Regions from separate parts of the Rhizobium sp. SYY.PMSO genome, predicted to be linked through region 3. Evidence: riboswitches for the same ligand, from Rfam matches in the RefSeq annotation. Region 3 holds a riboswitch; each other region holds the start of a gene.
What was found. A riboswitch is a leader RNA that binds a small molecule or an ion and turns the genes downstream of it on or off. The one in region 3 is predicted to bind thiamine pyrophosphate.
Positions count from the first base shown of each region.

Region 1: it holds a riboswitch for thiamine pyrophosphate, as region 3 does, so the genes downstream of both, thiC (phosphomethylpyrimidine synthase ThiC) here and thiM (hydroxyethylthiazole kinase) in region 3, are expected to answer to the same signal.
Region 2: it holds a riboswitch for thiamine pyrophosphate, as region 3 does, so the genes downstream of both, thiB (thiamine ABC transporter substrate binding subunit) here and thiM (hydroxyethylthiazole kinase) in region 3, are expected to answer to the same signal.

Region 1 is NZ_CP177350.1:1,284,838-1,292,536, forward strand. Features, by position in the region: gene ACJJVH_RS24220 (EF-hand domain-containing protein) at 290-1,120, opposite strand; gene ACJJVH_RS24225 (TetR family transcriptional regulator) at 1,617-2,258, shown strand; gene ACJJVH_RS24230 (porin) at 2,587-3,678, opposite strand; gene ACJJVH_RS24235 (hypothetical protein) at 4,227-4,970, shown strand; TPP riboswitch at 5,105-5,235, shown strand; gene thiC (phosphomethylpyrimidine synthase ThiC) at 5,328-7,154, shown strand; gene thiO (glycine oxidase ThiO) at 7,156-7,699, shown strand, end outside.
Region 2 is NZ_CP177349.1:3,133,275-3,140,973, reverse strand. Features, by position in the region: gene ACJJVH_RS15235 (RNA polymerase factor sigma-32) at 1-380, shown strand, start outside; gene ACJJVH_RS15230 (M48 family metalloprotease) at 427-1,959, opposite strand; gene ACJJVH_RS15225 (ATP-binding cassette domain-containing protein) at 2,230-2,958, opposite strand; gene thiP (thiamine/thiamine pyrophosphate ABC transporter permease ThiP) at 2,951-4,588, opposite strand; gene thiB (thiamine ABC transporter substrate binding subunit) at 4,599-5,627, opposite strand; TPP riboswitch at 5,678-5,794, opposite strand; gene ACJJVH_RS15210 (MDR family MFS transporter) at 5,865-7,400, opposite strand; gene ACJJVH_RS15205 (MarR family transcriptional regulator) at 7,568-7,699, shown strand, end outside.
Region 3 is NZ_CP177350.1:1,029,385-1,037,083, reverse strand. Features, by position in the region: gene ACJJVH_RS23160 (sigma-54-dependent transcriptional regulator) at 1-916, shown strand, start outside; gene ACJJVH_RS23155 (hypothetical protein) at 975-2,582, opposite strand; gene yghU (glutathione-dependent disulfide-bond oxidoreductase) at 2,796-3,671, opposite strand; gene ACJJVH_RS23145 (DUF1127 domain-containing protein) at 4,238-4,384, opposite strand; TPP riboswitch at 4,620-4,716, shown strand; gene thiM (hydroxyethylthiazole kinase) at 4,767-5,570, shown strand; gene thiE (thiamine phosphate synthase) at 5,567-6,202, shown strand; gene thiD (bifunctional hydroxymethylpyrimidine kinase/phosphomethylpyrimidine kinase) at 6,199-7,020, shown strand; gene ACJJVH_RS23125 (3-oxoacyl-ACP reductase) at 7,017-7,699, shown strand, end outside.

The DNA of each region.
Region 1 (7,699 bases), 260 kb from region 3:
CAAGGACGCCTCTCCTCCCGTTCAGGTCCGGCAAGCGGCGCTCATCGGATCGCAACATCACAGGCAGCGTATCATCCTTCGACATCAAATACAGGTTCACAAGGATTGAACGGTCCATCCCGCCAATTCCGTCGCTCCCATATCGGCGATTTTCGGATTTTCCTTCGAAGTCCGTCAGCCATTCCTCGGCCGGACACAAAAAAGCCGGCCTACCCGGACGCAGAGGCCCCAACTGCCCTTGTCCGGGTTGCCGGCTCGTCGCGTACTGAATGCGCAAGCCCGTCTCGAATCAGAGCGTCAGCAGATCGCTTGTCGTCTGATCCTGGTCATTTGCCGTGTAGAAGCCGGCAAAGTCCGGTATGAGCGGTTGCTGTGCCGGCTGTCCTCTCATGGCCGATTCGAACTGGCTCTGTGTCAGCGAACCGGAACCGGAGGTATCGAGACTGTTGAACAATGCGGTCGCCTGATCCTCGCTTACATCGGCCGGACGAGCGGCGACGAACTCGGCCTGGCTGATGCTGCCGTCGCCATCCGTATCCATGGAGGAAAACGCGCTGGAAAGCTCGTCGTCGGTCAGTTGGCCGCCGGACGCCTGGTGATGACCGGCATGATCCGCATGCATGGCACTGCCGAGCTGCGCCGGGGTAAGCGAGCCGGTATTGTCCTTGTCGAAGCTTTGGAACAGTTGCGCTGCCTGGCTTTCGCTGACATCCGCCGGGCGCGCGGCCACGAATTCCGCCTGGCTGATGCTGCCGTCGCCATTGGTATCCATGGCGCTGATCATGTCGCTCTGCCTGCTGCCTTGAGCAGCGGTCGCCGAAGCCTGCTGAGTGCCCGCCGTGGCATCGGTGGAATCGTCGTCCGAGGTTGAGCCGTCGGCATCGCTGCCGCTATTGGCCTGCAAGTTGAGAATGATGTTCATCAACTGTGCGATCAGCTGCTGCGCCGACGCGATCTGCGAGGAGTCGTCGGAGGATGAAGAGGAACTCGTGCCGGAAGAATTGCCGCAGGAGCTGTCGGACAGAAGTGAGGAGATGGAATCGTCCGCCGCCGACGCTGTCGAACGCGACGACTGATATTGATAGTAATTGTTCGATGAGATCGAGGAGATGCTCGTCATTGGGGCCTCCGGATACGAGCGTTGAGAGGAACTCGGGCGGTTTACGTGTACGCGACTTGAATACGACGCTCGCCTGGCCTTGCCGGGTGAAAGCGTGAACAGAACTTCGATGATCGATATGAGCCGATGGAGTTGCGAACGCCGGAGATCAAACGCATTTTGCGCCCCAACTTGATCGTTGCGTCGTTTCCAGAACCGGGGAACCCGGGATTACCTCGCCAATGCATCCCGCCATCATGGCCGCATTGGCACCTGCACATTTTCGATTTTAACTTCCCAACGCGGGGAAACTGCACACGGAAACTTGCGCGGGGCTTATAAGTGCTTGACAGAATACAGTCGGTTGCGATTTCCTTCCTCGATTTTTAGGGAGTATATAAGTATCGCCATTTTGCTGAACATCACCGATGCATGGGGTCCGGCGGTGAGCGGCATGGATGGACAAGAATAAAAAAAGAGGGGCGCAGCTTGAGAATCGGTTTCTGTGGAGATGTGAATGAGGCGCACTAAGGAGGAGGCGGCGGAAACGAGAAGCGAGATTTTGCACTCTGCAAAGGCTCTGTTTCTCGACAAGGGCTATGAGAATGTCAGCCTGGAGGAGATAGCCGCGGCCGCCGGTGTCACGCGGGGGGCGGTGCACTGGCATTTCAAGAACAAGCAGGGGCTGATGTTCGCCATTCGCGACGAGGCCCAGCAGCCGTTTCAGGAGCTGGCGGAGCGGATGTCCAGAGAGCTGCCGCCCAATCCCCTCGATCTCATAGCGGATACGATAGCGTCGATATTCGACGATGTTCAAGGCGATCCGCGCAAGCGCAGCATGCTCAAGGTGATGATGCATCTCGACATGGCATTCTGCGACGGCACGACAAGCCGCGCCAGTTCCTTCCGGCACGACATGCACGAGCACTTTGAACGCATTTTCACCCTGATGGACAAGAAGACGAAATTGCCGGCGCCCTGGACGCCAGATACGGCCGCGTCCGCACTGACCGCCGTCATCGGGGGCCTGATCAGCGAATGGACGCTCGACCGGGGCAATTTCCAGCTCGTTCCCTGCGGACAGATGTTCATCAAGATGGTGTTGAAGACCTGGTTCCCGCTGGCACAAACGCATGAAATGGCGATTTCGGCGGCCTAGAACTTTTCCGCTTTTCTTCGGATCGCGAAAACGCTCCATCCTTTTGTCTTCACGCAATTCCGGATGGAAAACCGCTGCGTACTTTCCCGGACTCCAAAGCAGCCAGACGCTCCGCCGAATCGCCAAACCACATCATTCATTTGAATCGAGCCGACTCGCCGGAGAAGCGGCAAGCACGCTTGGCTGCGACTATTCCGGAAATAAAAAAGGATCCGGAGGGAAAGCCGGATCCTTTACTTTGATCGGAGGTCAACCGATCGATGAAAGAAGCCCGACGGATTGGAACGCCAGGCTTCCCTTACCCGGCACGGAGCCGGGTAATTCCAGATTAGAAGCTACGCTCGAAGCGCAGGATGCCAGCCCACTGATCCTGGTTCACAGAATCGAAGTTGGTGTAGGAAACTTCCGGCTCGATGAGGAGGTTCTTGACCGGGTTCCACTTGACGTTGGTGGTAGCGGCAAAGATCTTCGAGTCGGTGTAGGCGAGCTGGAGGTTCCACTTCAGCTTGTCGTTGACCGGAACGCCAACGCCGCCCCAGACAGCCCAGTCGCCCCAGCCGCACAGCGCCGGACGATCAGCCGGGCAAGCCGAACGATCGAGGTTGGTGCCTGCATACTTGTTGAGCTTGTCGCCGTCGGTGTTCCAGCCGCCCATCAAGAAGGCCGAGAATGCGCCAAAGTCGGCATCGACACGAGCCTTGATGGCGCCTTCTTCGACGATCGAGTCGTAGCCGCCGACAACCTTGAAGCCCCATGCGCCGGACTTGAAGCCGGCACCGGCTACAACGTCAGGAGCGTAGTGGTTGGCCTTGTCGTCCGCCCACCAGCTGGAGCCGTAGGACGCATCCGAGCCGCTGGAATTCGAATCTTCGAGCGAGATGACGGCCGTGAAGCCGTTGCCTGCGTCGTAGTTGTAGGTCAACTGGTTGAGTTCGTACGGACCGTCATAGATCACGTCGTCGTTGATGACGTCGCCGGCGTAACCCATGTACAGGTTGTACTGCGAGTCGAGCTTACCGACCGTGAAGCCGCCGAGGCTGATGTTGGCGAACAGGAGCTTCGTGGAGGTGGAGCCGCCGTCGTTCCAGTCCCAACGCAGAACCATGTTGGTCTTCAGCGGGCCGTATTCGGTGTCGGTCGCGGTGTCGACGTTCAGCTCGGCGCGGGTGTGCCAGAGCGTGCCGTTCTTGCTGTTCGGGTTATAGGCATCGTACCACTCGCCTTCCGTACGGACGCGGCCGCCGATCTTGAGGCAGGTTTCGGTGCCCGGGATGAAGAAGTAGCCAGCACCGTATGCGTCGCAGATACGAACGTATTCCAGCGGCTCGGGCTCGGCAGCGACGATCGCGTCGGCTGCGTGCGCGCCGGATACTGCTGCCAGGGCAGCAGCGGAGCCGAGAAGAAGGCTCTTGATGTTCATTATAAACTCCTGATTGTAATATGCATTTCTAATTTACCGCGAGTGCAGAGCTGGAATACCGCTTTGAAGATCGGTTCGGTCTAAAACGCGACCGGATAGCCCGGCAAATACGTACCTGATGTTGGCTTGAGTCCCCTCGAACCTCCATGATTGACCCCGCGGCAAAGGTCTTGAAATGCCCCTACCGATCCGGCCGACCACTCGACCGTAAGACAACCTCTGTCCTGCATCCGATTTACAAACAGCCCGTATGTTTGTCAATTCAATGAAAGAGGCTCCGGCGTTAGTCTTGGGTGCTGTTGCCTAAATGCAACTGGTCTCCCGGGCCACAACCCGGGCGGGGCCGATGCCGGCAATCGCCCGAAATGTGCGGCCAGCTCTGCCGCCGACAGGCACGCTGCGCCATTCGGCAGGCCGGTCTGCGGCAAAGCGCTGCCTGCCGATTTCAGCAATGCTTGGAAACAAAACTCAATAAATCGGTACACACAGAAATATCGAATCTCCCTAGATTCCCGCCGGCGCGCCATCGAAAAGGGGACAAATCGCGAATGCATGAGAACCGCCAGATATTCATCGCTACCCCCTGTTTCGGCGGTCTCGTTACCAAGGATTATATGCAATCCATCTTTTCCCTGATGCAGACGGGCGCGCAGGCCGGCATTCAACTGACGCTCGCCCTGCTCGGCAACGATGCCTTGATCACGCGCAGCCGCAACACCCTCGTATCGTCCTTTCTGAACGACACCGCGGCCACCCACATGCTGTTCATCGACGCCGACATCAGCTTCGAACCGGATCAGGTGATGCGGTTGCTCGACGCCGACAAGGATGTCGTCGCGGCGATGTATCCGATCAAGGATTACGATTGGAACACTGCCGCTCGCACCAATTCGCAGGACGGCTCGTCGCTTGCCTCAGCAGCGCTCCATTATGTCGGCACGCCTCTGATTGGCCAGAGTGCGGAACGGGACGGCGATTTTGTCAGCGCCGTCTATGCCGGAACCGGCATGCTTCTCATCAAGCGTGCGGTCATCGAGGCGATGACGGAGGCCTATCCGGGACTGCGCTATAACGCCATCCATGCCTATCCGAGCACGAAGCCATCGCCGGGCACGCAATACGCGCTGTTTGAATGCATGATCGAGGAAGAGACGGGCCTCTATCTCAGCGAGGATTTCGCCTTCTGCCGTCGCTGGCGCGCGCTTGGCGGCAAGATCTGGCTCGATACCGCCAGCAAGCTCTCGCACACAGGCCCTCATCGTTTCGTCGGCGACACCGCGCCGCGTTATTGAGGCGGCACAAGGCCGCCCCTTCGGAAAATCTCGCGGAGATTGTATTTTCGACGCATGGCGGCTGCGATTCCTCCGGCCAACCGTGCCGCTTGCGGCGGGGTTGACAGGAACCAACGCGACGGCATAGCCTTTTCACATTCACCAGGGGGGGTCCCGGCAAGGGGCTGAGATACTGCTGGACAATATGGCTTTGCCTGTTGTGGCGCAGTGACCCGTTGAACCTGATCCAGTTCATACTGGCGTAGGGACGGTGCAAGCGCTCGAAGGCTTCGGATTCCCGCGTGGATTCCATGCCGGCGTCTTTTCATCATTCCGGCTGATGACTGGGTCTCCAACCGCCACTTGGAGCCTCAAACCATGACCATTGCCGCAAAGACCCTCACCCCCACCGTCACCACAGGGCCGCTGCCCGCGTCGCGGAAGATCCATGTCACGGGCGATATCCATGCCGATGTCCGCGTGCCGATGCGGGAGATCAGCGTCCACCCGACATCGGGCGAACCGCCCGTCATCGTCTACGATTCCTCCGGGCCCTATACGATCGAGGGCGCGGAAATCCGTATCGAGCAGGGCCTGCCGCAACTCCGTCGCAACTGGGTGCTCGCCCGCGGCGATGTCGACGCTTATGAAGGCCGGCATGTGCGCCCGGAAGACAATGGCTTTGTCACCGGCGAGCGACTGACCCCGGAATTTCCGGGCAGACGCCAGCCGTTGCGGGCCAGGGACGGCAAGGCCGTCACCCAGATCGCCTATGCACGCGCCGGCATCGTCACCCCGGAAATGGAATTCATCGCCATCCGTGAAAATCTCGGCCGCAAGGCGCAGGCCGAAGCCATGGCGCGCGACGGCGAAAGCTTCGGCGCCCGTATTCCGGACCATGTGACCCCGGAATTCGTCCGCCAGGAGGTCGCGGCCGGCCGCGCGATCATTCCGGCCAACATCAACCACCCGGAAAGCGAACCGATGATCATCGGCCGGAATTTCCTGGTGAAGATCAACGCCAATATCGGCAATTCCGCTGTCACCTCGTCCATGGCGGAGGAAGTCGAGAAAATGGTCTGGGCGGCGCGCTGGGGTGCCGATACCGTCATGGATCTCTCGACCGGCCGCAACATCCACAATATCCGCGAATGGATCATCCGCAATTCGCCGCTGCCGATCGGCACGGTGCCGCTCTATCAGGCTTTGGAGAAGGTCGGCGGCATCGCCGAGGAACTGACCTGGGAGATCTATCGCGACACGCTGATCGAGCAGGCCGAACAGGGCGTCGACTATTTCACCATCCATGCCGGCGTGCGGCTGCACTACATTCCGCTCACCGTCAACCGCGTCACCGGCATCGTCTCGCGCGGCGGCTCGATCATGGCGAAATGGTGTCTCCATCACCACTGCGAGAGCTTCCTCTATGAACATTTCGAGGACATCTGCGATATCTGCCGCGCCTATGACGTCTCCTTTTCGCTTGGCGACGGCCTGCGCCCCGGCTCGATTGCCGATGCCAACGACGCCGCGCAGTTCGCCGAGCTGGAGACGCTGGGCGAACTGACGAAGATCGCCTGGGCGAAAGACTGCCAGGTGATGATCGAAGGCCCCGGCCATGTTCCGATGCACAAGATCAAGGAAAACATGGACAAGCAGCTGACCCTCTGCGGCGCGGCGCCTTTCTACACGCTCGGGCCGCTGACCACGGATATCGCGCCGGGCTACGATCATATCACCTCGGGAATCGGTGCTGCGATGATCGGCTGGTTCGGCACGGCGATGCTCTGCTACGTCACCCCGAAAGAACATCTCGGCCTGCCCGACCGCAACGACGTCAAGACGGGCGTCATCACCTACAAGATCGCCGCCCATGCGGCCGATCTTGCCAAGGGCCATCCGGCCGCACGCGTCCGCGACGATGCATTGTCGCGCGCCCGCTTCGAATTCCGCTGGGAAGACCAGTTCAACCTGTCGCTCGATCCCGACACCGCACGCAGCTTCCATGACGAAACCTTGCCGAAGGAAGCCCATAAAGTCGCGCATTTCTGCTCGATGTGCGGCCCGAAATTCTGCTCCATGCGGATATCGCACGACATCCGCGCCGAGGCGCAGAAGGAGGGGCTGGAAGCGATGGCGGCGAGGTATCGGGAGGGGGGCGACCTTTATATGCCGGTCGATGCCAACGCACAGCCGGCCGAGTAAGATGCGCATCCTCGTCAAAGGGGCCGGCGTCGCCGGCCTCACCGTCGCTCACGAACTGTACGTGCGCGGTGCCGAAGTCACGGTCTTTGAGACCAGCCGCAATTTCAGCCGCGCCGCCTCCTGGCTCGCCGGCGGAATGCTGGCCCCATGGTGCGAACGGGAAAGTGCCGATGCGGCCGTGCTTGAACGGGGTCGCGACGCGGCCGATCGATGGGAAGCGATCCTGCCGGGCAGGATCGTCCGCAATGGAACGCTTGTCCTCGCGCCGAACCGCGATCGACAGGAGCTAAGACGGTTCGCGGACCGCACGACGGGCTATCGCTGGGTGGACGAGCACGAAATCGCCACCCTTGAACCGTCCCTCGCCGGCCGTTTCCGGCACGGCCTGTTCTTTCCGCAGGAAGCGCACCTCAATCCGCGCGAGATCCTGCATTCATTGAGAGACGATCTTTCGGCAAAGGGCGTCATCTTTGCCGACGGAATAGCCGACGACGGCGAATTTGCCGATATCGTCGACTGCACGGGGGCGGCTCGTATCGGCCAAA
Region 2 (7,699 bases), on a different replicon from region 3:
CCGATGTGCAGACAATGGATGCGCGGCTTTCCAGCAGCGACACCTCTTTGCAGGCACCGTCGATATCGGGTGATTCCGAAAGCGCCGAGCGCATCGATTTTCTCATCAGCGACGATCCGCTTCCCGACGAGCAGGTTTCGGACATGATCGATGGCGAACGCCGCCGCATCTGGCTCGCATCGGCGCTGAAGCATCTCAACGAACGCGAAATGAAGATCATCCAGGCACGACGTCTGGTCGAAGACGGCGCGACGCTCGAGGAGCTCGGCGCCGATCTCGGCATTTCCAAGGAGCGCGTGCGCCAGATCGAAAGCCGTGCGATGGACAAGTTGCGCAACGCATTGGTGGATGCGGATCCCCGCATGGCAAGCTACGCCTGAGCGCGGCTTGTCCTCGTCTTTCGCCCGCGGCATGGCGGGCTGACCGTCATTCCGAAATAATCTTGACCCTGTCGCCCGGCGCAATGTTTGCCCCGGTTGGCAGGGCATTGATCAATTTGAACAGGTCCAGCTTGCGATCCGTGCCCATCATGCGCGCGGCGAGCGTGGTGATGGTATCGCCGGGCTTGACGGTGACGACGCGGACGCGCAGCGGCTTCAGCGAGGCCGCCTCTTCCGGCGTCATATGCCGGAAGCTCGCCCGCAGCACATTGGCAGTCTGATCGAGCTGGGCGATATTGCCCTTCGGCACCGCCGTCAGGAAGCGGAAAATCTGCGTGCGGTCGCGGATCACGGTCACATCGAAATCCCAGCGATCGGCAGAGGCGCGCGCGGTTGCGGCCGGCATGCCGTTGACGGTGATCGACCGGATCGACGACGGATCGAGGCCCGTCACCCAGCCGCTGGAAATATAGTTCGTGAGGTTCTGGTTTTCCGTATCGGCAACGCCGTCGAAGCGGATGGCGATATCGCCGGGTCCGGTCGCCATCACGGCCTCGACCTTGTTATCGATGCGGAAATCGGGCGGCACGTCGAATCGGATGCCGAGGCCGCCATGCAGGAAGGTCTGGCCGCGCACATAGCCCTCCTCCGGGCTGTCGCCATAGAGCAGGCCGTCGATGCCGTTCAAGTAATAATCGCGGCCGGTATCGCCGACCTTGCCTTCCTCGCCGAATTCGCGCGCATGGGCCTTGGCGAGGTCGATGCGCTGCGGCGTGCTCGGGTGGCTCGACAGGAAGTCCAGGCTCTGGTCGGCATCGGAATTGGCCGACATGAAGCGGCTGTAGTCTTCCATGGCGTTCAGGAAGCGGGCGGCGGCGTAAGGATCGTAGCCGGCCTGGCCGAGCGTGCGGATGCCGATCTCGTCGGCCTGAAGCTCCTGCTGGCGCGAGAAGGCCGCAAGGCGCAGCTTGCCGCGGGCAAGCGCCTGCTTGCCGGCCAGATCGCTCGACAGCACCTCGGCAACCACGCGGCTGGCGATGACCTCAGCCTCCTCGCGCTTCTGGCGCTCAATACCGTGATTGGCGGTGACGTGCGCCATCTCGTGCGACAGCACGGCGGCGACCTCAGAAGCGTCGTTGGCAAGCGCCAGCAGACCGCGGGTGACATAGAGATAGCCACCCGGCAATGCGAAAGCGTTGATCGAGGGCGAATTGAGGATGGTGATGCGGTAGGACTGCTGCGGATTTTCCGAGACGCTGGTGAGCGCGCCGGCGATGCGGGCGACGAGGCGCTCGGTCTTGGCATCCTTGTATTCGCCGCCATAGCTCGCCAGGATGCGCGGATGCTCGCGGGCGCCCATCTGCGCGCGCGGATCGTTCTTCTGCACCTCGGAGACGATTTGCGGATTGGCGGAGGGCGAAACGCTCGGCTGATAGGATTGGTCCAGCACCGTCTGGCAGCTGTCCAAAATGATTGCGGCAGCAAGGAGGGGGACAAGGCGGCGCAAATGGGTTGCGACGGTCGCACCGATCCTTCGTTCTGCTCGCTTGCTCTGCTTCAGTACCTGTATCCTACTCATTTCGCTGCCATGCCGGCTCGGCGCCATATCCGGTTGATCGTTACCGGGCCGATCATCCTCGCGCGCCGATAAAGGTTGTTTCCACCCGCATCGGTCCGCGTTTGCCCGGACGGTCTCCACCCGTTGCTGTAGCCGATTTTGGCACCGGTTGCATAGCGAGACTCCGTTTAAATGTGGCAGCGTTGTATTTTAGCAAGCTTTCCCCAGGACTTTCAGCCGCTTGCCGCGACGAAATTAAGGCAAAGCCGGCGGCGGGATGCTGCGACGCATTCAATGTTGCAAAAATGTGGTCAGTGCCGGAATGCCGTCCGTCGTCAGGAAGGTCTCGATGGGCGCGGCGAGCCTGATGGCGCCGCCGTCGATGAAGACGGCGTGGTCGGCAAGGCGCCGCACCTCCGCCGGATCGTGCGAGACGATCAGCACCGTATTGCCGGTTTCCCGATGAAGGGTTTTCAGGAGCTCGACCATGCCGGAACGCAAGCCGGGGTCGAGGGCGGCGAAGGGTTCGTCCAGCAACAGGATCGGCTTGTCGCGCACCAGTGCTCTCGCGAAGGCGGCGCGCTGCCGTTCGCCGCCGGAGAGCGTTCCCGGCTTGCGCTTCTCGAAACCCGGGAGCCCGACGCGTGCCAGAGCCTGCGAGACCCTTTGCCGATCCTGCGCCAAAAGCCTCAGCGAGGGGCTGATGCCGAGGCCGATGTTCGTGAAGAGATCGAGATGGGCAAAGAGGTTGTTGTCCTGAAAGACGAGGGACACCGGCCGTTCGGCGGGGTGCAGGCCGGTCACGTCCTGTCCCGCCAGCAGGACGCGGCCGCGGTCGGGCTGCTCGAAGCCGGCCAGCAGATTGAGAAAGGTCGATTTGCCGGATCCCGAGGGGCCGGCGACGGCGATGATCCTGCCTTGCGGCAATGCGCAATCGAAGCGGAAATCATGTGTGCCGAGGCGCAGCTCTACGCCGTCCATGGCGATAGCTCGTTCGCTCGTGTCGTTGCCGTCAGTCATGTCGTCTGCTTTCGTGATCGTCCGTGCCCTGGCCCGCCGTGCCTGCGATGGTCAGGAGAAGGCACACCAGGCCGAGAATCAGCGCGTAGCCATCGGCATCATTGGTGCGGTAGCTGCCGAGCTTGCTGTAGACCAGCCACGGCAGGGTCATCAGGCTATCCGAGCCGAAGAGCGCCACGGCGCCGAGATCGCCGAGCGACAGGGCCATGGCAAAGGAGAGCGCCGTGAAAAACGGTTTGCGCAGGCCCGGCCAATCGATGAGGCGCAGCCGGGAGACGCCATGAAGGCCGAGGCTCGCCGCCAGCCGTTCGGTGCGCCGACGATGGACGGCATAGGCCGGCTCGATGACGCGAATGACGAAGGGCAACGCCATCAGCGCATTGACGATCACGATCAGGATGGCGGCGAACCTGCTGGGATCGCCCAGCGGCCTGAGCGCCAGAAACCAGCCTGTTGCCAGTACGATCGGCGGAACCAGCAGGATCAGGGACGAGCTTCCGCTCAATGCGATCGCCAGGCCGCGCAGGCCGATTGAATTGCGGCGACCTGCCGATATCGCCGATCGGGCGCGAATGATCGCAAATGATATCAGGACCGCGAGAAGCCCGGCGGCGAGTGCGATCGCAAGGCTCGTGGCGGCCGCCTGCAGAAAGATCGGCTGGATCGCCAGCTTCGGAAGGTTGGCCTCCAGGCCGGCAACAACGACCGAAGCGAGCGGCAGGCCGAGAAAGAGCGTTGTGAGCAGGAGCATGACCGCATCGGCCCATCGCGCCGCAGCCATCTGTCCATCGATGCGCCGCAGCGTACGGCCGCTGGTCAGCCCATGATCGTCCGGCGCGCGAAACAGCGTCATGGCGCCGAGGATCGCCACGGTCACGACGATTTGCAGCAGCGACAGCATCACGGCGCGCGCCGGATCGAAATCGAAGCGCAGCGCCTGATAGATCGCCACCTCCAGCGTCGTCGCGGCCGGGCCGCCGCCGAGGATCAGGACGAGCGTGAAGCTGGTGGCGCAGAGCATGAAGATCAGGCCGGCAATGCCGGGAATGAGGCCGCGCAGGACAGGCCATTCGATGAAGCGGAAGACCGAGGCGGGCCGCATGCCGAGCCCGCCGGCCACGAGCCAGTATTCCGCCGGCACGCGCTCCAGCCCGGCAAGCATCAGCCGGCAGGCGAGCGGCATGTTGAAGAAGACATGCGCCAGCAGGATGCCCGCGAGCCCGTAAATGCTGACGGGCTGCGACAGGCCGATCGCCGCAAACGCCTGATTGAGCAGCCCCTGCCGGCCCCATATGCCGAGCAGGCCGAGCGCGCCGATCAGCACCGGCAGGCCCATCGGCACGGCCATCAGCCGGATCAGCCATAACCGGCCGGGAAAGCGCGGCTGGCGCGCCAAAGCGCGCGCGACCGGTATGGCGAGCGCGATGGAAAGGAGCGTCGAAAGCGTTGCCTGCAGCAGCGTAAAGCGCAGGACGCGCAGCAGGTAGGGATCGGTCAGCGTGGTTTCGCCGCCGGATTCGATGCCGGCGGCCAGCAGGACGAGCACGGCAACTCCCACGAAGAAGACGATGCCGGCAAGGCTGAGCGCCCCGCCGGAAATAGCGCGTCTTCGTTCGGGTGCCGTCAGGATGGTCAAGGTGTCAGTTGCCGCTGGTGGCGGTCAGCCACTCGTCGATCCAGGCCTTGCGGTTCTTGTCGACCTCAGCGGGGCTCATCAGGAAGGTCTTCGACGGTACGACGAGCTTGCTGAAGGCATCCGGCAGCGGTTCCGACGTGGCGGAGACCGGCATCATCCAGTTGGCTGTCGGGATGATGTCCTGGAAGCCGGGGGAGATCATGAACTTCAGGAAGTCGCGGGCGAGATCCTTGTTCGGCGAAGACTTGATGAGGCCGGCGACCTCGATCTGGATGTAATGGCCTTCCGAGAAGGCGGCCGCCTGATAGCGGTCGGTCTTGTCCTCGATCATGTGATAGGCCGGCGACGTCGTGTAGGAGAGCACCATCGGCGCTTCGCCCTTGGTGAAGAGATCGTAGGCTTCCGACCAGCCGGGGGTGACGGTCAGGATGCGGCCCTTGAGCTTCGTCCACGCGTCGGCCGCCTTGTCGCCATAGATCGACTTGACCCAGAGCAGAAGGCCGAGACCCGGCGTCGAGGTGCGCGGATCCTCGATGACGATCTTCTGCGAGGGATCGCCCTCGACCAGGTCCTTCATGCTCTTCGGCGGATTTTTCACCGTCTGAGTGTCGTAGATGACGGCGAAGTGGCCGTAGTCGTAGGGCACGAAGACATCGTCCTTGAAATCGCCGGGAACCTTGAGGGCCGAGGTGTCGATGCCGCTTGCGTCGAAGAGGCCGGTATCCTTGGCTTCGTCGACGAGATTGGTGTCGAGGCCGAGAACGACATCGGCCTTGGTGCCCGCGCCCTCCAGCTTGAGGCGGGAGAGAAGCGCCACGCCGTCGGTGACGCTGACATAGTTGACCGTGCAGCCGCAGGTCTTTTCGAAGGCCGCCTTGACCTTGGCGCCCGGACCCCAGTCGGCGGTAAAGCTCTCATAGGTGTAGATGGTCAGGGTCTTGTCGGCCGCGGCGGCTGGCTGTGCGGCGAAAAGGGTCGTTCCGGCGGCAAGGGCCAAGCCGGCGAAGAATGACAATAGCGAACGGTGTTGCATGACAGCGCCTCCTCTCTGGTTTCGTCTTGAAGGGGAAAAGGGCGCTATGATTTCGTCACGCGTCTAATCCCTCCGCCGGTGTTAGCCGGATCAGGTTCCGCGGGTTGGCCGGTCAAAGCCTCTCAGCCAGATGTCCGCAAAGACATAAGGCACCCCGTTAGAGCGTCGGCAGATTTAGCCTTGTGACGACGGGATGACAAGGGAAATGATTCCCTTGCCGATTATGGGCGGGAGGCGTTACTCGGCGGCGTGGGCAGCAGCTACGCCGTCCAGTTTCTTTGTTGCGCCGGGAAGCTGCACGTTCTTCAGCGTCAGGGAGGTCAGAAGACCGAGCAGGCAGATGCCGGCGGCCGTCATGAACAGCGGGCTGAAGGCGCTGGCATAGGCATTGGCGACGGCTTCGCGGGTTGCCTCCGGCAGAGCGGCCATCATCTTCGGCGTCAGTTCCTCGATGTCGGGAACGCCTGCGATGGAAACACCGACATTGCCGAGCTTGGCGGCGATGATGGCGCCGTAGATGGAGATGGCGATCGAGGCGCCGCCCATGCGCGACAGCGTGACGGCGCCGGTCGCCGCACCCACATCGCGGGCAGCGGCCGCGTTCTGCACGCCGATGACGGGCACCTGCTGCGCAAGGCCGATGCCGATGCCGTGCAAGAGCATCAGGCCGCCGATGAAGACGATGGGCGTGCCGGCATGGACGAAGGCGAGCGAGGCGAATGCGATGGTGCTGCAGGCGGCGCTTGCGACCGCAAAGGGCTTGTAGCGCCCCCTTGCCGCGATCAGCCGGCCGGCCGACAGCGAGCCGCAGACGAGGCCGCCGGTCAGCAGAATGAACAGCAGGCCGGCCATCGAGGGTGAAAGGCCCGTCGTCGTCTGCAGGAAGAGCGCGAAATAATTGACCATGCCGATGGCAACGGCGCCGCTGGTGATCGAGGTGATCAGCAGAAGGCCGAATGTTGAATTGCGGAACAGCGTCATCGGCACGATCGGCTCCGGCGCGCGGCGCTCGATGAAGACCCAGGCAATGGCGCAGATCACGCCGAAGGCGATGATGCCGAGGCATTGCGGCGACAGCAGCGATCCGAACAATTCGCTGCCATCGGCGGCAAGCACGATGCTCGTGGTCGTCAGGGCAAGGACGACGGCACCGGCATAATCGATCTTCGGCCGGCGGGCCGGCTTGCGATAGGGGAGCATGAAGGCGAGGCCGGTGAGCACGATGAAGCCGATCGGCACGTTGACGAGGAAGATCGAGCGCCAGCCGAACAGATCGCTCATCGTGCCGCCGAGAACAGGCCCGATGGCGCCGGAGGCCATCAGCACCAGGCTCGAATAGCTCTGGTAACGGGCGCGTTCGCGCGGCTCGAAGATGTCGGCGTTGACCGCGAAGATCGATACCATGATGCCGCCGCCGCCGAGACCCTGCAGCACGCGGGCGGCGATCAGCGTGTTCATCGACACGGCAAGACCGCAGACGGCGGAGCCGGCGGTGAAGATCGCGATCGCCGCCATCATCACATATTTGCGGCCGAAGAGGTCGCCGAGCTTGCCGTAGACGGGCATGACGGCCGATAGGGAGAGAAGATAGGCCGATCCGATCCAGCCGAAGCGCTCCAGATGCCCGAACTCGCCGACGATCGTCGGAAGCGCCGTCGATACGATCTGGTTGTCGAGCGTCGCCATGAACATGGCGGTCATCAGAAACAGGAAGAGGATAAGCCGCCGTTTATGATCCGCCACGAGCGGGGCCAATGTTGTCTGCATGTCCATGGGGCAAGAAATCCCAGCTTGGCCGAAACGCTGCGCGATCGATCGAATGCGCGGGACGCCTCGGTTTTCATACCTGAAATATATGTGCCATTAGCATATAATTGTCAATGACAGTTGAATGCTGTTTGCATATTTTATTTCTTTTCTCCCTCTGGTATGGTGGAAAGATGACATCTGCGACGAACACACGAGAAGTTGAAGCTCACCTGCCGACCGAAGACGAGAATCTTCTTCGCATCGGCCATGCGATGACGCGCATGCGCCTGCTGACGGGCCGCCGCATGATCGGCAGGCTTGCC
Region 3 (7,699 bases):
TCGCCTGCGCCACACGCTGCGGCAGATCGCCGATACGGATGTCGATGTGCTGGTGACGGGAGAAACGGGCAGCGGCAAGGAAGTGGTGGCCAGCCTGCTCCATCGCTGGAGCCGCCGCGCCAAAGGCAATTTCGTCGCGCTGAACTGCGGTGCCCTGCCCGAAACCGTGATCGAAAGCGAGCTTTTCGGCCATGAGCCTGGCGCTTTCACCGGCGCGCAGAAAAAACGCATCGGACGCATCGAGCATTCGAGCGCCGGCACCCTGTTCCTCGACGAAATCGAAAGCATGCCGCCGGCGATCCAGGTGCAGATGCTGCGCGTGCTGGAAATGCGCGAAGTGACGCCGCTCGGCACCAACGACGTCCGTCCCGTCGATCTGCGGGTGGTCGCGGCGGCAAAGGTCGATCTCGGCGATCCCGGCCAGCGCGGTGATTTTCGTGAAGACCTTTATTATCGCCTCAACGTCGTCACCCTTTCCATTCCGCCGCTGCGTGAGCGGCGCGACGATATTCCCCTGCTCTTCGGCTATTTCGCCGAGCGTGCTGCCAGCCGCTTCAAGCGCGAGGCGCCGGCAATCTCCGCTGCCGTTAACCGACATCTGCAACAGCATGACTGGCCGGGCAATGTGCGCGAACTCTCGCATTTCGCCGAGCGCTTCGTGCTCGGGCTGGAGGCGACCGCCCTGCCGAAGCCGGCAAAGGCGCCTGCCATCGATGCGGGGCTTTCGCTACCCGCCCGTGTCGAGCGATATGAAGCCGAACTCATTCGGGAGAGCTTGCAACAGAACAATGGCGATGTGCGCAAGACGATAGAGGCGCTCGGCATTCCGAGAAAGACCTTCTACGACAAGCTGCAACGCCACGGCATCGTCCGAGGCGATTTCGCCGGCCTCGACGGCGATGACCGGCGAAACTGACGGATCTCCCGAAAAGCGATATCAGGGTAATTCCGGCGCCGTCTGAAACGGAAACGCGCTATGCACTCGCAAGCCGCGCGGCGGAAGCGGAAGCATGCCGGGCTGCAATCTCGGCCGTGCGGTCGAGCACGATCATGGCCTGCTCTATAAGGCCGGCAAGCGCCTCGGCGCTTTCGCAAGCGTGAACGACGAGCGGCGCGCTCAGGCAGATTCTCAGGGCACTTGCCGGCACATCGCCGAAATCGGCGCAGCGTACGGGTTGGCCGAGGCGCACCGCCGCAAATCCATCTTCCTCGACAGCCAGTTCCTTGTAGACGGCCGCGGTCTCGACTGCGTTCAGCACGCCGGCATTATTGGCATTGCGCAGATAGAACGAAAAGATCGACGGAATTTCGTCCCAATGGCGGATCGCCGGTGTTCCCCAGAGGCAGTGCCGGTCGAGCGGCCGGCTATCCAGCAACGCAAAGGCAGGGTCGCCGGCAAGCCGGGCGACCACCGCCTCGGCAAAGGCCGAGAGGACGGCAATGACTTGCTCCTGCGGAATTGCGGCAAAGGATTCAAGCTCGAACAAGGCCGCCTTCCAGCGCAGGAGCAGGCCGAAATTGGCGCGCTCCGGCAGCGTATCGCGCGCTGCCCAACCCTGCGGCCACTCGGCTTTGCCGCAATAATCGGAGAGGGCCGCCGGCAGAGGGCGGTTCCTGAAGCGCATCGACATTTGCGGCGGGCACAGAAGCGCACCGCTGAAAATCGGCCCCGCCAGGAATTTCGAGCCTGTTACGGCCACCATGAAGCCATGCGCCAGATAGGCGCGGATCGTCGCCGCCGACAGGCGGAACTGGCATGCGTCTATCATGATATCGAGAACATCGCCGAAACGCGCCTTGAGACGCAGCACGCTTTCCAGGCTCGGCGCCAACAGACTTGTCTTGGAAACATCGGTCACGACGAGCAGGCATCTCAACCCTGCCGCGCGGCCAAGCTCGATCAGGCCCCGCAATTCGTCCTCGACTTCGCTGTCGGCGCGCAGGGAACCGTCCTTGTTGCGCACGGCAATGGTCGCGTTACGCGTCGCGTCGCCGGCCCGCAGTTCCTCGCCCTTGGCAACCACGCGGTCGCTACTGACACGCCCCATGAAATGCCGGCCGGCCGAAGCGGTCATGACGCCGCTGCCCGTCTCGTTCCCCATCAGAGTGATGGTCATCAAGGCCCGGCCGTCCTCTCGGGCCAGAAGCGAAGCGGCGAAGAGATGGATATCGGTGCCCGATGTCGCCAGGATGGCATCGATACGCGGTTGTTCGGCTGGCTGGTCGAGCCCAAGCATCCGCAACAGGTCGCAGCGCAGTCTTTCGACTTCACGCTCATAGACGGCGGCGGCCGAACCGGATTCCATTTCGCGCATCAGACGCGCATAGTAGGACTCCACCACGGCAAAGGCATTGGCGGAAATGGTCGACGCGGTGGAGGAGCCGAAGGCGAAATCCCTTGGCCGAGGCGACGGGCCATAGCCATACATGTTAAGGCCGCTGACCGCATCGCAATCCAGCCGTTCGTCGCCGCCCGAAATCAGGCAGTTCAAAAGCGCTGCGCGTTCCGCGCTCGATTGCCTCGATAGCAAGCCCGCGGCGATGTTCTTATCCAGGGCTCGATCGTCAGCAACCTGCTGCATGAAGTAGCATTCCTCTTTGACCAAAGTCGAAACGCTTTGCCTGATCGCACCGCGTTCATGCCGGGCAAGACAGCCTCGGCAGCCGAACATTACGCCGGGCAAGATTGAGCGAGGCTGACTTGGCCGTGGGCGGCCGGGGTTCAGTGGCGAATGCAATAAAAAACTCGCGGCCCTGAGACCGCGAGTTCGCAAGAATGAGCATCAAATTGTTCGTCAGCCTGCGGCTGCGATCTTGTCCTGCGTCCTGGTTTCGAAATCGCTGGCGTCGTGGCGCTCGCGCAGCTGTTCGGACGGATCGCCCGACATGCGGTTAACCATGCGGCCGCGTTTGACGGCCGGCCGCGCATAGATCTGGTCGGCCCAGCGCTGAACGTTCTTGTAGTCCTGCACCTGCAGGAATTCGCCCGCGCCGTACTGCCAGCCCTTGGCCAAGCCGCCGTACCACGGCCAGATGGCGATATCGGCAATCGTGTAATCGCTGCCGGCGATGTATTCGCTCTCGGCCAGACGACGGTCGAGCACGTCGAGCTGGCGCTTCACTTCCATTGCGAAGCGGTCGATCGCATATTCGATCTTCGTCGGAGCATAGGCATAGAAATGGCCGAAACCGCCGCCGAGATAGGGCGCGCTGCCCATCTGCCAGAAAAGCCAGGACAGGCACTCGGCACGCGCCGGCTGTTCGGCAGGCAGGAAGGCGCCAAACTTTTCGGCGAGATACATGAGGATCGAGGCCGATTCGAAGACGCGAACCGGCTTCGGGCCGCTGCGGTCCAGCAAGGCCGGGATCTTCGAATTGGGATTCACATCCACGAAACCGCTGCCGAACTGATCGCCTTCGCCGATCTTGATCAGCCAGGCGTCATATTCCGCACCGCTATGGCCAAGCGCCAGCAGCTCTTCGAGCATGATGGTGACTTTCACGCCGTTGGGCGTTCCAAGCGAATAGAGCTGAAGGGGATGGCGACCGACAGGCAATTCCTTGTCGTGGGTCGGCCCGGCGATCGGACGGTTGATGTTGGCGAACTGGCCGCCATTGGCCTTGTTCCAGGTCCAGATCTTCGGCGGCGTATAGTCGGCAGAACCGGTCATGGGCATCCTCCTGTTCGGGAATCAGGTTTTGGGGTCGGTCTTCGATGTAGCGCGCTACATATGCCGGACATAGGGGCGGCTGTTCATTTTTGCGAGAGGAGTCCGCGCGGCTTTCGACACAAGCGGCTGGGCCTGTGATCTGCATTGCACCGGCGAAGAACAATCGAAGATGGTTTGCCGGAGATTCGTTCGATGGCCGAAATGAAAAAAGCCTGCCGCGGGAGGAGGTGCGGCAGGCTTTCTACAAGAACCGAACAGCGGATGGGAGGAGGAGTTCCGCTGTTCCTGCAGCCGTCCCTGGGAGGAGGAGTAGGACGTCTGCCAAGCGAAGGGATGCGGGAGGAGATGCATCGCTTCGATGGGGATGAGAATACCAGTCTTTTGCTCAGTTCATAGGCATTTCTTTGCAGGGCAGTTATGCGCTATGCGAAAAGCGGAAGGCTGAGCTGACGGGATTTTCAGCGAATGCGGCCAGCGCCGGCTACGATATTCACAAAACAAAAGCGCCTGCTCGGATGGAAGCAGGCGCTGGCGTAATGCAGCTTTATAAGGTGCCGTTGCGGCCGTTAGCGAGCGATGGCTGCGCGGGCGACATTGCGGATTTCGCCGCGATCGATACCCAGGTCATGCAGTTCGCGCGTAGACATACGGCCCAATTCGGCGACCGTCTGACGATACTTGCGCCAGTTGTTGAAAGAGCGTGCTACGTTCATGATGATCCCCTTTCCTCGGGCTTTCGAAGCCGGGCTGCCGTCCTTGGCGCTCCGTTCGCTTCGATGAGAAACATATAGTCCCGATCCCGCGCTTTTTGCAGAGCCAAGAGCTCACTGCACCCATGCGTCTATTGCATGGATCGCCGCGTAACGAGGCAACCTGCCCTCGCCGCCCGTCGCCGTGGCATTTGCGATTTGCTGGTGACAGCGCCGGCTTTGTCTGCGAAAAGGAAGAGATGAGAGACAGGGGCGTCCGCCATCCGGCGGGCTGAGAAGCACCCTTCGAACCTGAACCAGATCATGCTGGCGGAGGAAGTCGCTCGGGACCTTGCAGGCACAGCACGTCGTCCCCTCGCGTCTCGCTCCGCCTGAAAGGGCCGATATGCGAGATCAGATCACAGCGGGCAAGCTGCTTGGCGCCATGCGGGCCAACCCGCCCCTGGTGCAATGCATCACCAATTTCGTCGCGATGAATATCGCCGCCAATGTAATGCTTGCCGCCGGCGCATCGCCGGCCATGGTGCATGCCGAAGAGGAAGCGGGCGAATTCGCCGCCATCTCCGGCGCGCTGACGATCAATATCGGCACGCTCTCGAGCGGCTGGCTTGCGGGCATGCTGAAGGCCGCGCAGTCGGCCAACGCGGCCGGCAAGCCATGGGTCCTCGATCCGGTCGCTCACCATGCCACGGCGTTTCGCCGCAATGCCGTCGCCCGATTGATCGAGCTGCGGCCGACGATCGTTCGCGGCAACGCATCCGAGATCATCGCGCTTGCCGGCGGCGCCAGCCGCGGCCAGGGCGTCGACAGCCGCGACGCCGTCGAGCAGGCGGAAGATTCCGCACGGCAACTGGCTGAAAGGCACGGCTGCGTCGTCGCCGTCACAGGGGTCACCGATTTCGTGACCGACGGGCGGCAGGCACGGCGCGTTGCGGGCGGTTCGCCGCTCATGCCGCAAGTAACCGCGCTCGGCTGCTCCCTCACCTGCCTTGTCGGCGCCTTTGCCGCAACGGCGCCGGATGCGGCATTGGATGCAACGGTGGCCGCACTTGCCGTCTTTGCCGTCGCCGGGAAACAGGCGGCAACGGCTGCGAACGGCCCGGGCTCCTTCTCCTGGCGCTTCCTCGATGCGCTCGCCGGCCTGGACAAGGAAGTGCTGGACCGCGAAGCAAGGATCTCGGCGGCATGAAAGACTTCGATCTCTCGCTCTATCTTGTCCTCGATCCCGTGCTTTGCGCCGACATCGGCATGATCGAGACCACTCGCGCGGCTGTTGCCGGCGGTGCCACGATCGTACAGTTGCGCGACAAGCACGCTCCGGCTGCCGCGATGATCGAAACGGGTCTCGCCCTCAAAAAGATCCTGCAAGGGAGCAATACCCGGCTGATCGTCAACGACAATGTCGAGGCGGCCATCGCCATCGGCGCCGACGGCCTCCATATCGGTCAGGAGGATATGGACGCCACCGAGGCGCGCCGCCTGATCGGGCCGGATATGATCCTCGGCCTTTCGGTGGAAACCGAGGCCCTCGCTTCCGCCATAGATGCCGGCATCGTCGATTATGCCGGGGTCGGGCCGGTCTTTGCAACGCCGACCAAGCCCGACCACAAGCAGCCGATCGGCTTCGACGGCCTTGCCCGCATCGTCAGGCTCTGCCCGGTTCCAACGGTCGCGATCGGCGGCCTCAAGGCAGAGCACGCGGCGAAGGTTCTTTCGGCCGGCGCCGACGGTCTGGCGGTTGTCTCCGCCATATGCGGCACGCCGGACCCGCGGGCAGCCACGGCCCTTATCGCGCACGCCATCAAGGAGGCCCGCCAATGATCCGTAACGTCTTGTCCATCGCCGGCTCCGATCCTTCCGGCGGCGCCGGCATTCAGGCCGACCTGAAAACCTTTTCTGCCCTCGGCGTCTATGGAATGGCCGTCCTGACGGCATTGACGGCTCAAAATACGCAGGGCGTTTCCGGCGTCTATCCGGTCCCGCCCCAATTCGTGGCGGAGCAGATCGACGCCATCTTTGCCGATATCCGTGTCGATGCCATCAAGATCGGCATGATCGCCAACGCCGCGATTGCGGGCGCCGTCGCGGATGTTCTGGCGCGACATCGCGATGTGCCCGTCGTGCTCGACCCTGTCATGATTGCCAAGGGTGGCGCAGCCCTGCTTGCCGCCGATGCCGTCGACGTGCTGACCACCCGATTGCTGCCGCTGGCAACGGTCATCACGCCGAACCTGCCCGAGGCAGCGGCCCTCCTGCACGAGCCGGAAGCGCGAAGCCGCGAGGACATGGCGCGCCAGGCGCTTGCGCTGGCCGAGTTCGGGTCTTCGGCGGTCCTGGTAAAGGGCGGCCATCTGGAGGGTCACGAAAGTCCGGATGTGCTGGCAGGCGACGGCCGCCTGACCTGGTTCGAGGCCGAACGGCTGCCGACGAAGAACACGCATGGAACGGGCTGCACGCTCTCCAGCGCAATCGCTGCGGGAATCGCCAGGGGCTTGCCGCTTGCCGAAGCCGTTGCCGCGGCCAAAGCCTATCTCGCCGCTGCGGTGGCTGCCGCGGGCCAGCTTTCCGTTGGAAGCGGTCATGGGCCTGTCCAGCACTTCCATGCGCTATGGGCAGACAAAGAAGGAGTAAGGAAATGAGCCTGCCAATCAAGGAGCAGATCGTCATCGTTTCGGGCGCGGGGCGCGGTCTTGGTGCCGCCATCGCAACGGCCTTTGCCCGGGAAGGCGCGAAGGTGGCGATCAACTATCGCGCCAGCCGCGAGCAGGCGGAGGCGCTCGCCGCACGGCTTGGCGACCATGCGAAAGCCTTTCAGGCCGATATTCGCGACCTCGAAGAGACGAAACGACTGGTCGCAGAGGTGACGGAGCATTTCGGAGCACCGACGACGGTCGTTCACAATGCGCTGGCCGATTTCAGTTTCAACGGCGATGCGCGCTCGAAACTGGACGCGTTGAGCTGGAGAGAAATGGCGATACAGCTGGAAACCGCGCTGCAGGGGGCCTTGAACCTCATACAGGCGGCACGACCGGCAATGGCATCGGTGGCCTTCGGCCGGATCGTCACCATCGGTACGAATCTCTTCCAGAATCCGGTCGTGCCCTATCACGATTATACCGCCGCCAAGGCGGCGCTGCTGTCGCTGACCCGTACGGCTGCCGCCGAGCTCGGCCCGCTGGGGATCACCGTCAACATGGTATCCGGCGGCCTTCTGCGCACGACGGATGCCAGCAGCGCCACGCCGGAAGCCGTCTTCGACATCATCGCCGCGAATACGCCGCTGCGCCGCGTTACCACCCCCGATGAGGCGGCCGATGC